3 regions of the Gordonia sp. PDNC005 genome follow, and region 1 is predicted to be linked to each of the others. Evidence: riboswitches for the same ligand, from Rfam matches in the RefSeq annotation. Region 1 holds a riboswitch; each other region holds the start of a gene.

Region 1 (3,275 bases):
GCCCCCGTTCTGACCGGACGCGGTTGGGGTTCGGTTCGTCGACGCAGTCTCGACTGCGCTCGACAAACGAGAGCGCTCGGCAAACGACAGGGCGCGACAGGAGGAGCTAGTCGACACGTCGAAGGGTGCCGTCGGCGGTTGCGAGGACACGGACATGGGTCCGAGCCGGAGATCCGCAGCCACGATCACATCCAATCCAGTGTTCGTGCGGCGGTGCGTCGGCGTCCGGGTCGAGGTCCGCGACGTGCTCGCGTACTGCGGCACGGACATCGGCGGCCGACTTCGCACAGCCGGGTGATCCCGTGCATGCGGTGAGCGTGGTCCACGGCGATCGGGAGTCGAATATGAAACCTAGGGGAGCGAGCACTCGAACGACGGTCTCGGCGACGGCCTCGTCGAGGTCGCCGATCAGGATCTCGCGTTCGGTCGTGACCGACACCGGGACGCCGATCGCTGCCGCGTAGCGCGCCTGTTCGGCGGTGAGGCTGCCGAACGGCACAACCGCGCCGAGCATCACGCGGCCGTCGGCCTGGTCGAACCATCCGACACGCGGTTCGGGATGGCGTGGCGCCGGGAGAGACTCCTCGGCCGATGCTCCGAGGGTGGCGAACAACGTGGCGCGACCGTCCTCGTCGAGATCGGAGATCCGCCACGCGCCGTCGGCGACGTCGAGGAACGCCCGAGCCACAGCGACCATCCGATCGGGAAGGTCGTGCAGCGGTACCGGTCCGACGACGTGTGAGCCGCCGATCACGACAAGAGCGTGGTCCGAGTCGACCGCGACACCCGCGACGTCCGTCGTCCTGGCGAGGACGTCGCCGCGGCCGTCGTCTAAGCCGAACCAGAACCGCCCCGACAGCGACGACGACCAGTCGGCGGCCACCAAGGCGTCGACGAGTGCATCCGCGAGAGGCCTCAGGTCCGCGAGCCCGCCGACCCGGCCGCTGAACGGAGAGACGATCACGTTGCGGACTCTGTCGTGGTCGGAGTCCGACGCGAGACCTGCCGCGATCACGGCCTCTGCGAACGCCACGACATCCTTCTCGGCGATGCCCCTGACCTGGAGGTTTCCGCGAACTGTCAGTTCTATGCTGCCGTCTCCGAACTCGTCAGCCGCCAGCGCGACGGCGTCGAGAGCACCGGGAGTGATCACGCCGCCGGGCACCCGGATACGGGCCAGGGCGCCGTCAGCGGCCTGGTGGGTCCGGAAGACGCCGGGGCAGCGGTCTGCGGGAATGCTCACCCGTTCAGCCTAGTGCTCACTTCGGGTGACTACGATGAGCGTCGAACTCGATGTGGAAGCCGGTGCGAAACCGGCGCGGTCGCGCCACTGTGAGGAGCCGGTGTTCAAACGCCGTTCCGAGCCAGACCCACGTCGTCAGGCCGAGAAGCCTCGGCCGTCCCCACGATGCCGGGCGCGTATTCCCGGCGAGGAGTACGCCGTGATCACGCTGTTGTCCACGTCCGACACCGATCTGCGCACCGCCGCGACCTGCGGGGCGGACTACCGAGTCGCGAACCCGAGCCGCATCCTGCTCGACGAGATCCCCGCTCTCATCGACGGCGCCGATCTTGTCGTCGTCAGAATCCTGGGCGGACGCCGTGCATGGGAAGAGGGACTCGACGCGGTCCTCGCTCAGCAGGTGCCGGTGATCGTCCTCTCCGGTGAACTCAACCCCGACCCGGATCTGATGGCGATGTCGACCGTTCCGACAGGCGTCGCCGCCCAGGCCCACAGTTACTTCGTCGCGGGCGGTCACGCGAACCTCGCCGCCGTGCACAACTTCCTGTCCGACACCGTGCTGCTCACCGGCCTCGGATTCGCTCCGCCCGTCGAGACTCCCTCCTGGGGAATCCTGGAACGCACACCGTCCGGCTCATCGAGCGAGTCTTCCGGCTCATCGAGCGCAGTCGAGATGCGGGTCGGCGTCCTGTACTACCGGGCCCAGCATCTCGCTGGAAACACCGAGTACGTCGACACCCTGTGCACGGCGATCCAGAGTCACGGAGCGGACGCGCAAGCTGTCTTCTGCGCGTCCCTGCGGGCAGCCGACGACGATCTGATCGCCCATCTCGGCGCCTTCGACGCGTTGATCGTGACCGTGCTCGCTGCCGGCGGCACGACACCGGCCACCGCGGGCGCAGGCGGCGACGACGAAGCATGGAACGTCGAACGTCTCGCAGCCCTGGACATTCCGATCCTGCAAGGGCTGTGCCTCACGTCGTCCCGCGACGATTGGGCGTCGCAAGACGACGGGGTGTCGCCGCTCGACGTCGCGAGCCAGGTCGCAGTGCCCGAGTTCGACGGCCGCATCATCACAGTGCCGTTCTCGTTCAAAGAGTTCGACGACAATGGACTGCCGTTCTACGCGCCCGACCCCGAGCGCTGCGCACGTGTCGCAGGCATCGCCGTCCGGCACGCTCGGCTGCGTCACCTTCCCGCGTCTGAGCGCCGTATCGCGCTTCTGCTGTCGGCCTACCCGACGAAGCATGCACGAATCGGCAACGCTGTCGGCCTCGACACCCCCCGCAGCCTTGTTCACCTGCTGAGGGCGCTCGGCGACGCCGGTTACCTGGTCGCCGACGACGTGCCGGGTCTCGGTGCGACCCCGGATGCTGACGATCCGGATGCACTTATGCACGCGTTGATCGACGCCGGAGGCCAGGACGCCGACTGGCTGACGGAGGACGCGCTGGCTGCGAATCCGATCCGAGTCGGGGCGGCCGACTACACACGCTGGTTCCAGACCCTGCCAGAAGGTCTCCGCGGAGCGGTCATCGAACACTGGGGTCCGCCGCCCGGCGAGCTCTTCGTCGACAGGTCGGCGAATCCGGAGGGCGACATAGTGATCGCCGCGATGACGTTCGGGAACATCGTCCTGCTGGTGCAGCCGCCCCGCGGCTTCGGCGAGAATCCCGTCGCGATTTACCACGACCCGGACCTGCCGCCGAGTCACCACTACCTGGCGAGCTACCGTTGGCTCGCATCTCGGGCCGACACCGACGGGTGGGGTTTCGGCGCCGACGCCGTTGTCCACGTCGGCAAACACGGCAACCTGGAATGGCTGCCCGGCAAGACCCTCGGCATGTCGGCGGACTGCGGCACCGATGCCGCGCTGGGTGACCTCCCACTGATCTACCCTTTCCTGGTCAACGACCCCGGCGAGGGCACTCAGGCGAAGCGTCGGGCGCACGCCGTGCTCGTCGACCATCTGATTCCGCCGATGGCCCGCGCCGAGTCGTACGGCGACATCTCCCGACTCGAACAGCTCCTC
Region 2 (3,275 bases), 1.6 Mb from region 1:
GACGTCGCGACCCGGCTGCAGTCGATGGAGTTCGGCACGTGGACGCCGGCAGAGCTGCCGGGCGTCCCGGATTTCGCGACGGTCGGGGTGCTCGACACCGACGCCGATCACGGCGACGAGATCTGGTTGTCGTCGAGCTCGTTCACACAGGCTCCGACGTTGCTGTACGGCGACGCCGTGTCCGGGGTGACGCCGATCAAATCGTCGCCGGAGCGGTTCGACGCGTCGAATGTGAGCACCCAGCAGTTCTTCGCGACATCGGACGACGGCACCCAGGTCCCCTACTTCGTGATCAAGCGCAACGACGTCGAGTCGGGCCCGACCCTGCTCTACGGGTACGGAGGCTTCGAAAACTCTCTGACGCCCAGCTATGCAGCGGTGGCCGCACGGAACTGGATCACGCGCGGCGGGATCTACGTGTACTCGAACATCCGCGGAGGCGGCGAGTACGGGCCGTCGTGGCACACACAAGCGGTGAAAGCCGGACGTCACCTCGTGTACGAGGACTTCTCCTCGGTGGCGCGCGATCTTGTGACACGAGGATTCACGACCCCTCAGACACTCGCTGCACAGGGCGGATCGAACGGCGGCTTGTTGATGGGCGTCATGGCGACCACGTACCCGGAGTTGTTCGGCGCGCTGGTCTGCCAGGTGCCGCTGATCGACATGCGGCGGTATCACCTCCTGTTGGCCGGCGCCTCCTGGATGGCCGAGTACGGCGACCCCGACGACCCGGCGGAGTGGGAGTTCATCTCCGAGTACTCGCCGTATCAGCGCGTTCGGTCCGACGTCGACTACCCGCAGATGCTGGTCACGACGTCGACCCGCGACGACCGTGTTCACCCCGGTCATGCCCGGAAGTTCACCGCTGCGCTCGAAGCCGCAGGCCAACCGGTCCGGTACTACGAGAACATCGAGGGAGGTCACGGCGGCGCGGCCGACAACAAGCAGGCGGCGTTCAAATCGGCCCTCGCCTACGAATTCCTCTGGCGCACCGTCGGCGCAATTGATCGCTGACCCTTTGCGCCGGGAAGAGAATGAGGTTCGGGCGGCGTGTTACGTTCATGGCGTCAACCAGCCTCGACGCGGGAAGTCGGTGTGAATCCGACGCGGTACCCGCCACTGTGACCGCTTCACGCGGCAGCCAGACCTCCGCTCGAGCTGATCTCGTCGTCGGGGCGGAGTGTCCCCGAGAGAGGCGGATGCCGTGCACCCGCATATCCGCAAGGCCACGATCGCGTGTCTGCTCGTCACCGGGTTGGCTGTCGCAGGATGTTCCGGGGCGTCGTCGAACGATGCGGGTTCCGCCCGCGATTGCATCACCGATTTCGACGCGAACACCGACTACTTCCCCGACAAGTCGACGATCTCCGATGCGTCGGGACTGGCGATCGAGTACCACAAGTCGTACCAGGTGGTGACGGTCAAGGAACCGTCACCGGGCGCGCAGCCCGTGTCGTACGTGCTGGTTCGCTGCGGTGCACCCGCGCCGAGGCTCGACGGCGCTCTCACGGATGCGCCGCAGGTGCAGGTGCCGATCCGCACCATGTATTCGGGTTCCACTACACACCTGCCCGCGATGGCGGCGCTGGGCGCCGCCGACACGGTGACCGGCGTGAGCTCCACGGACTACGTGTCCACCCCCGAGATCCGCGCGCGGATCGACGACGGCGACGTGGTCCAGTACGCCGACGCGGGTGTGCCGAACGTCGAGAAGGTGATTGCTGGGCAGCCCGACGTCTTGGTGTCCGACGGCAACGAGGACCCGTCGTACGCGAAACTCCGGCAGGCGGGTGTCCCGGTCCTCGCCAACGCCGACTGGCTCGAGGCGAGTCCCCTCGGCCGGGCCGAGTGGATCAAGTTCTTCGCCGCACTGACCGGCACCGAGACGAAGGCCGCCGACGCCTTCGACACCATCAAGTCGGAGTACACGACGGTGCAGCAGAAGACGGCGAACGCACCGAGGACCGACGTCCTGCTCGGCGGCATCGAGAACGGCGCGTGGACGCTCGCCGCTGGCGGCAACTACTTCGGACGGCTCGTGCGTGACGCCGGCGGCGACTACCCGTGGGCATCGGACCAGTCGACGGGCTCACTCCGCCTCTCGATCGAGTCCGTCATCGACAAGTCTCGTAACGCCGATGCATGGCTCCTCTCTGACATGACCGTCGCGTCACTCCCAGATTTGTACAAGCAAGACGAGCGGTACCGGGTGTTCGCACAGCCCGCCGAGCGTGCGTGGAACGCGACGAAAGCGATGAGCGCGACGGGCGGGAACGACTACTGGGAGCGCGGCGTCCTCCGCCCGGACCTCGTACTCGCCGACCTCGCGGCGATCCTGCATCCCGATCTCTTCCCCGACCACAGATTCACGTTCTACCTTCAGCTCCCACAGCGGTGACGACTCCCGTCGTCGTCGAGACCGTGAAGGCTCGCAGCGCCGCCGGAACCTGGGCGGGGCTGATCGTCTTAGCCGTGGTGACAGTGTTGGTGACGGCCGCGATCGGCGCGGTGATGATGCCGCTGTCCGACGTCGTGCACGTGTTGACCGGCGGCACGGCGTCGGATGCGGGCCACGATGCGATTCTGCGTCTGGTCCGACTGCCTCGGATCGCGACGTCGGCAATCGCCGGCGCCGCTCTCGGCGTCGCAGGCTTGCAGATGCAGACACTGTTCCGCAACGCGCTCGCCGACCCGTACATCCTCGGCGCCAATTCGGGTGCGAGTCTCGGCGTGGCGATCGTCGCTCTCGCAGGTGGCGCGGGCGGACCGGCGTTTGTCGGTGTCCTCGCCGGATGGGGGCGTCTGGGCATCGTGTTGGCCGCCGCAGCGGGGGCGGCGGCAGTGCTCGGCGTGATTCTGCTGATGGCCGTGTGGGTCCGCAACGCCGTCACGCTCCTGCTGATCGGCGTGATGCTCGGCTCGGTGACCGGCGCGCTCGTCGCGGTCCTCATCGTCTACGCCGATCCCACCTCGGTCCAGAAGTACATGATCTGGGGGCTCGGAACGTTCTCGTCCACGTCGTGGAGCGACATCCAGGTGGCGGCGCCGATCGTGGCCGTGACGATTCTGATCGTGTTCTTCACCGTCCGACCATTGAACGCCCTACTTCTCGGGGAGGGTTACGCCCGCTCGATGGGTGTTGATCTCCGCGTCGCCCGAACCGTCACTCTGCTGTCGGCGGCCCTCCTCACCGGTGTGGTGACGGCGTTCTGCGGGCCCGTCGGATTTCTCGGCCTGGTGATTCCGCACCTTGTCCGAGGGCTGCTCCGGAC
Region 3 (3,275 bases), 630 kb from region 1:
CTCGTGCGCGCCACGTGGATCCCGAGGGACGCTGCCGCATCGTCGCCGAAGGAGAACGCGTCGAGCGCGCCGGCGTACAGCAGACACACGATGAGCCCGGCCACCGTCACGGCTCCGCACATCGCGACCTCGGTCCACGACGGAGACGACAACGACCCGAGCAACCAGAAGAGCACTCCACGGGTCTGCTCAGCATCCGCGGACGTGTAGACGATGAACGAGGTCAACGCCGAGAAGAGCTGCGTCACGGCGATTCCAGCCAGCACCACCCGGTCCGTCGTGCCGCCCGCGAGCCGAGCGAGGAGAAGGACGAGCGCAAACGCGGCGATGGCGCCGACGAACGCGCCGCCGGCCATGCCGATGACACCCGCGCCCACCCCGAGGAGGATCACCGACACCGCGCCGACCGACGCTCCCGAGGAGACGCCGAGGACGAACGGATCGGCGAGCGGGTTCCGCAGCAACGACTGCAGCACACCGCCGCACACCGCGAGGCCCGCGCCGCACGCGGCGGCCAGGACCGACTGCGGGAGCCGGAGCCGCCAGATGATCGACTCCTCGAGCCGACTCAAGCCGGACGTGCCGCCGACGATCTCCGCGCGTAGAGACGCGGCGACGTCGGACATGCCGAGACCGGAAGGGCCGATCGTCACCGCGAAGCCGATCGAGATCATCAGCAGCACCAGACCGCCCAGCCACAGTGCGGCGAGGGCGGTCGGTCGGGTCTGCAGGCGGTGGATCATCGGCCCAGGCCGAGCCGTTTCAATCCGGCCGCCACATCCGAGATGCCGTAAACCGTCCGCAGCGAGGGATTCATCGCGGCCCCGGACAACAGGATATAGCGCTTGTTCTTCACTGCTTCCATCTCACGGGTGACCGGATTGGACTCGAGGAACGCGATCTTGCCCTTCGCTGATTCGCCGGTCTGGATGTCGCGCGTCAGGTCTCCGAGGACGAGGACCTCCGGATCACGGCTCGCGACCACTTCCCAGTTGATCTGCGGCCATTCGTCGTGCGTGTCGTCGAAAACGTTCTTCAGGCCGAGTGCGGAACTGATCACCCCGGGCGCGCCACAGCAGCCTGCGAGATAAGGCGACTCGGAGTCGGAGAACCAGTACGCGACCCGCGTCCCGCGTGCATCGATCGAATCGGCGGCCGCCTGAGCGCGACTCCTCAGATCCGCGATCACCGCGGCCGCCCGGTCCGCAGTCGCGGTGAGAGTCCCGAGTTCGGTGATCTCCTTGTAGACCGAGTCGAGGGTCATCGGTTCGTCTCGGGAGCCGTCCCCGCCGGAGTCGTTCTTGCCTTCGCAGTCCGACGGCGCGAGGTAGGTGGGCACGCCCAGGTCGGTGAACCGTTGGCGCGGCGCCGTGCCGCCCTTGCCGAGCGTGGAACCGAACGACGCCGTGACCAGGTCCGGCTCCTCGGCGAGCACCGCCTCGAACGACGGCCAGTCGTCGGAGATCCGCTTCACGCGTGCATTGGCGTCGGCGAGCGACGGGAGGACAGGGTCGGTCCACGTCGCGGTACCAGCGATACGGTCGGCCAGGCCCAGCGAAAGCAGGACCTCCGTGCTGCCCTGGTTCAGCGAGACGATGTGTCGAGGCGGCGCGTCGACAGCCACCGACTGGCCGCAGTTCTGGAGGGTCACCGGAAAGCCTTCGGCGGAGGCAGTTGACGATTCCGGATCGGTCGCTCCACATCCGGCGACGGCGAGAATGAGAACGGTCGAGCCGATCAGGATATGACGTGCGGTGAGAGACATGGAGTCCTTCAGCGGGTCCGAGTCTGTTTTCGCGAGACTCTCAGCGGATCCTGCGGACCGCTGCCCGCCGGAGCCAGCAGGTCTTCGGACTCGAGGTCTGCCGCTTGCCGAACGCCTTCCCAGTGTTCTCACCAGTGGCATCGTGTCCGGAACGTCGCTCTCACCGCTGCGCGTCAGTTCCGGATTCGCACCGGATTCCCTACCCGACTCGTCGGGCGCGCTGGCCCGTCCATCGTACGGTCCGGCCACTCGCCGCACACAGCGCCGCCCTCCCCCGCCGATGGGCGGAGGAGGGCGGCTGCTGAGTACCGGCGAACTACTTCGCGGTCGCGATGCCGAGCGACGGGAAGAAGTAGCAGGTGGCGTCGCCCTTCTTCACCGATCCGTAGATCGCGGAGAGCACGGTTCCCGACCCGGTGTCGACGATTCCGCCGCGCACTCCGTTGGACGGAATCAGGTTCAGAGCAGGCTTGAGGGTCGTGTCGACTGCGAGCTGTGCGGCCCCTTTCAGTCCGGGCGCGAGCTTGCCGATCCGCTTCGCGACGCCGTCGAGGATGACATCCGTGATGCCACCCATCGGAGCACCGAGACCGCCCTTCATCGTGTTGATGTTGAACCACGCCGCCTGCATTCCGGACTTGTCACCGGAGTCGTTGAAGGCTCCGATCGGCACAAAGCCGTACAGGATCTCGCCCTTCTGCACCGCGTTCAGGTCGATGTCGACAAGCGGCACCGTCAGGTCTCCGATAGGCGGCGTGTACGGACCCGGAACTGCGCCGCCGAGCGCCAGCGGGAAGGTGAAGTCGGTGCAGGCGCCGATGGTGGGCGTGAATGGAGTGATACCGAACTGCTTGAGGATCGCGTTCGCGGCTTCGATTCCGCCGGTGACGTCTGCGGCGTCCGTCGGCTGGGGGTTGATCGAATCGAGCGCGTTCTTGGCGGCTAGGGATTGGCCGGTGGGCGCGGCGTGGGCCGGGGCGGTGGCGACACCGCCGAGCAGGGCTGCGGACGCGGCGACAGCGACGGCGGCGAGACGGATCTTCATGAGGGCACTCCAGAATTGACGAAGAACAGGGATCGGGTGCAGACGATGGTGTCGTGAAATCACTCTCGCCACATCGGTCTCGTGCCGAAATGTGATGAATGCGTGCCCAATCGTGACCTGCGTTCACACGTTCGTACTACACGGCGCTGTGCTGTCGTTCGTCCGTTCGAAGTAATAGGGACCTGGCGTTCGATCATCAGTGACCCGGCGGACGTACTCTGCGCTGGTGAACGAACGTCGTCGTCTGGTCGCCGTCGCTGTCCTGTCGCTCGCCACAGTCCTGGCCGGATGCTCCGTCGAAGGCTCACCGGCCCGAGTCGCAGGCTCCGCTCCGACGTCCAAGGCGATCACCGCGATCGCGCCGACAGCGTTGATCATCGACGCATCGGACTCGATGCTCACCGCAGATGCGCCAGGACCGCGGATCGATGCGGCGCGATCAGCCGCCACCGGTCTCGTCGACTC

The links. Region 1 has a riboswitch for cobalamin ahead of cobN (cobaltochelatase subunit CobN). Riboswitches for the same ligand answer to the same signal wherever they lie in the genome.
Region 2: linked by a shared signal. The riboswitch ahead of JVX90_RS00745 (ABC transporter substrate-binding protein) and the one ahead of cobN (cobaltochelatase subunit CobN) in region 1 are both predicted to bind cobalamin.
Region 3: linked by a shared signal. The riboswitch ahead of JVX90_RS11175 (ABC transporter substrate-binding protein) and the one ahead of cobN (cobaltochelatase subunit CobN) in region 1 are both predicted to bind cobalamin.

Annotation. Positions count from the first base shown of each region.
Region 1 covers NZ_CP070351.1:1,741,554-1,744,828, forward strand. The annotation lists gene JVX90_RS08260 (HNH endonuclease signature motif containing protein) at 1-13, shown strand, start outside; gene cobG (precorrin-3B synthase) at 107-1,243, opposite strand; cobalamin riboswitch at 1,259-1,395, shown strand; gene cobN (cobaltochelatase subunit CobN) at 1,443-3,275, shown strand, end outside.
Region 2 covers NZ_CP070351.1:126,318-129,592, reverse strand. The annotation lists gene JVX90_RS00750 (prolyl oligopeptidase family serine peptidase) at 1-1,017, shown strand, start outside; cobalamin riboswitch at 1,030-1,175, shown strand; gene JVX90_RS00745 (ABC transporter substrate-binding protein) at 1,208-2,401, shown strand; gene JVX90_RS00740 (iron ABC transporter permease) at 2,398-3,275, shown strand, end outside.
Region 3 covers NZ_CP070351.1:2,372,062-2,375,336, forward strand. The annotation lists gene JVX90_RS11170 (iron chelate uptake ABC transporter family permease subunit) at 1-743, opposite strand, end outside; gene JVX90_RS11175 (ABC transporter substrate-binding protein) at 740-1,765, opposite strand; cobalamin riboswitch at 1,823-2,005, opposite strand; gene JVX90_RS11180 (hypothetical protein) at 2,082-2,810, opposite strand; gene JVX90_RS11185 (VWA domain-containing protein) at 3,037-3,275, shown strand, end outside.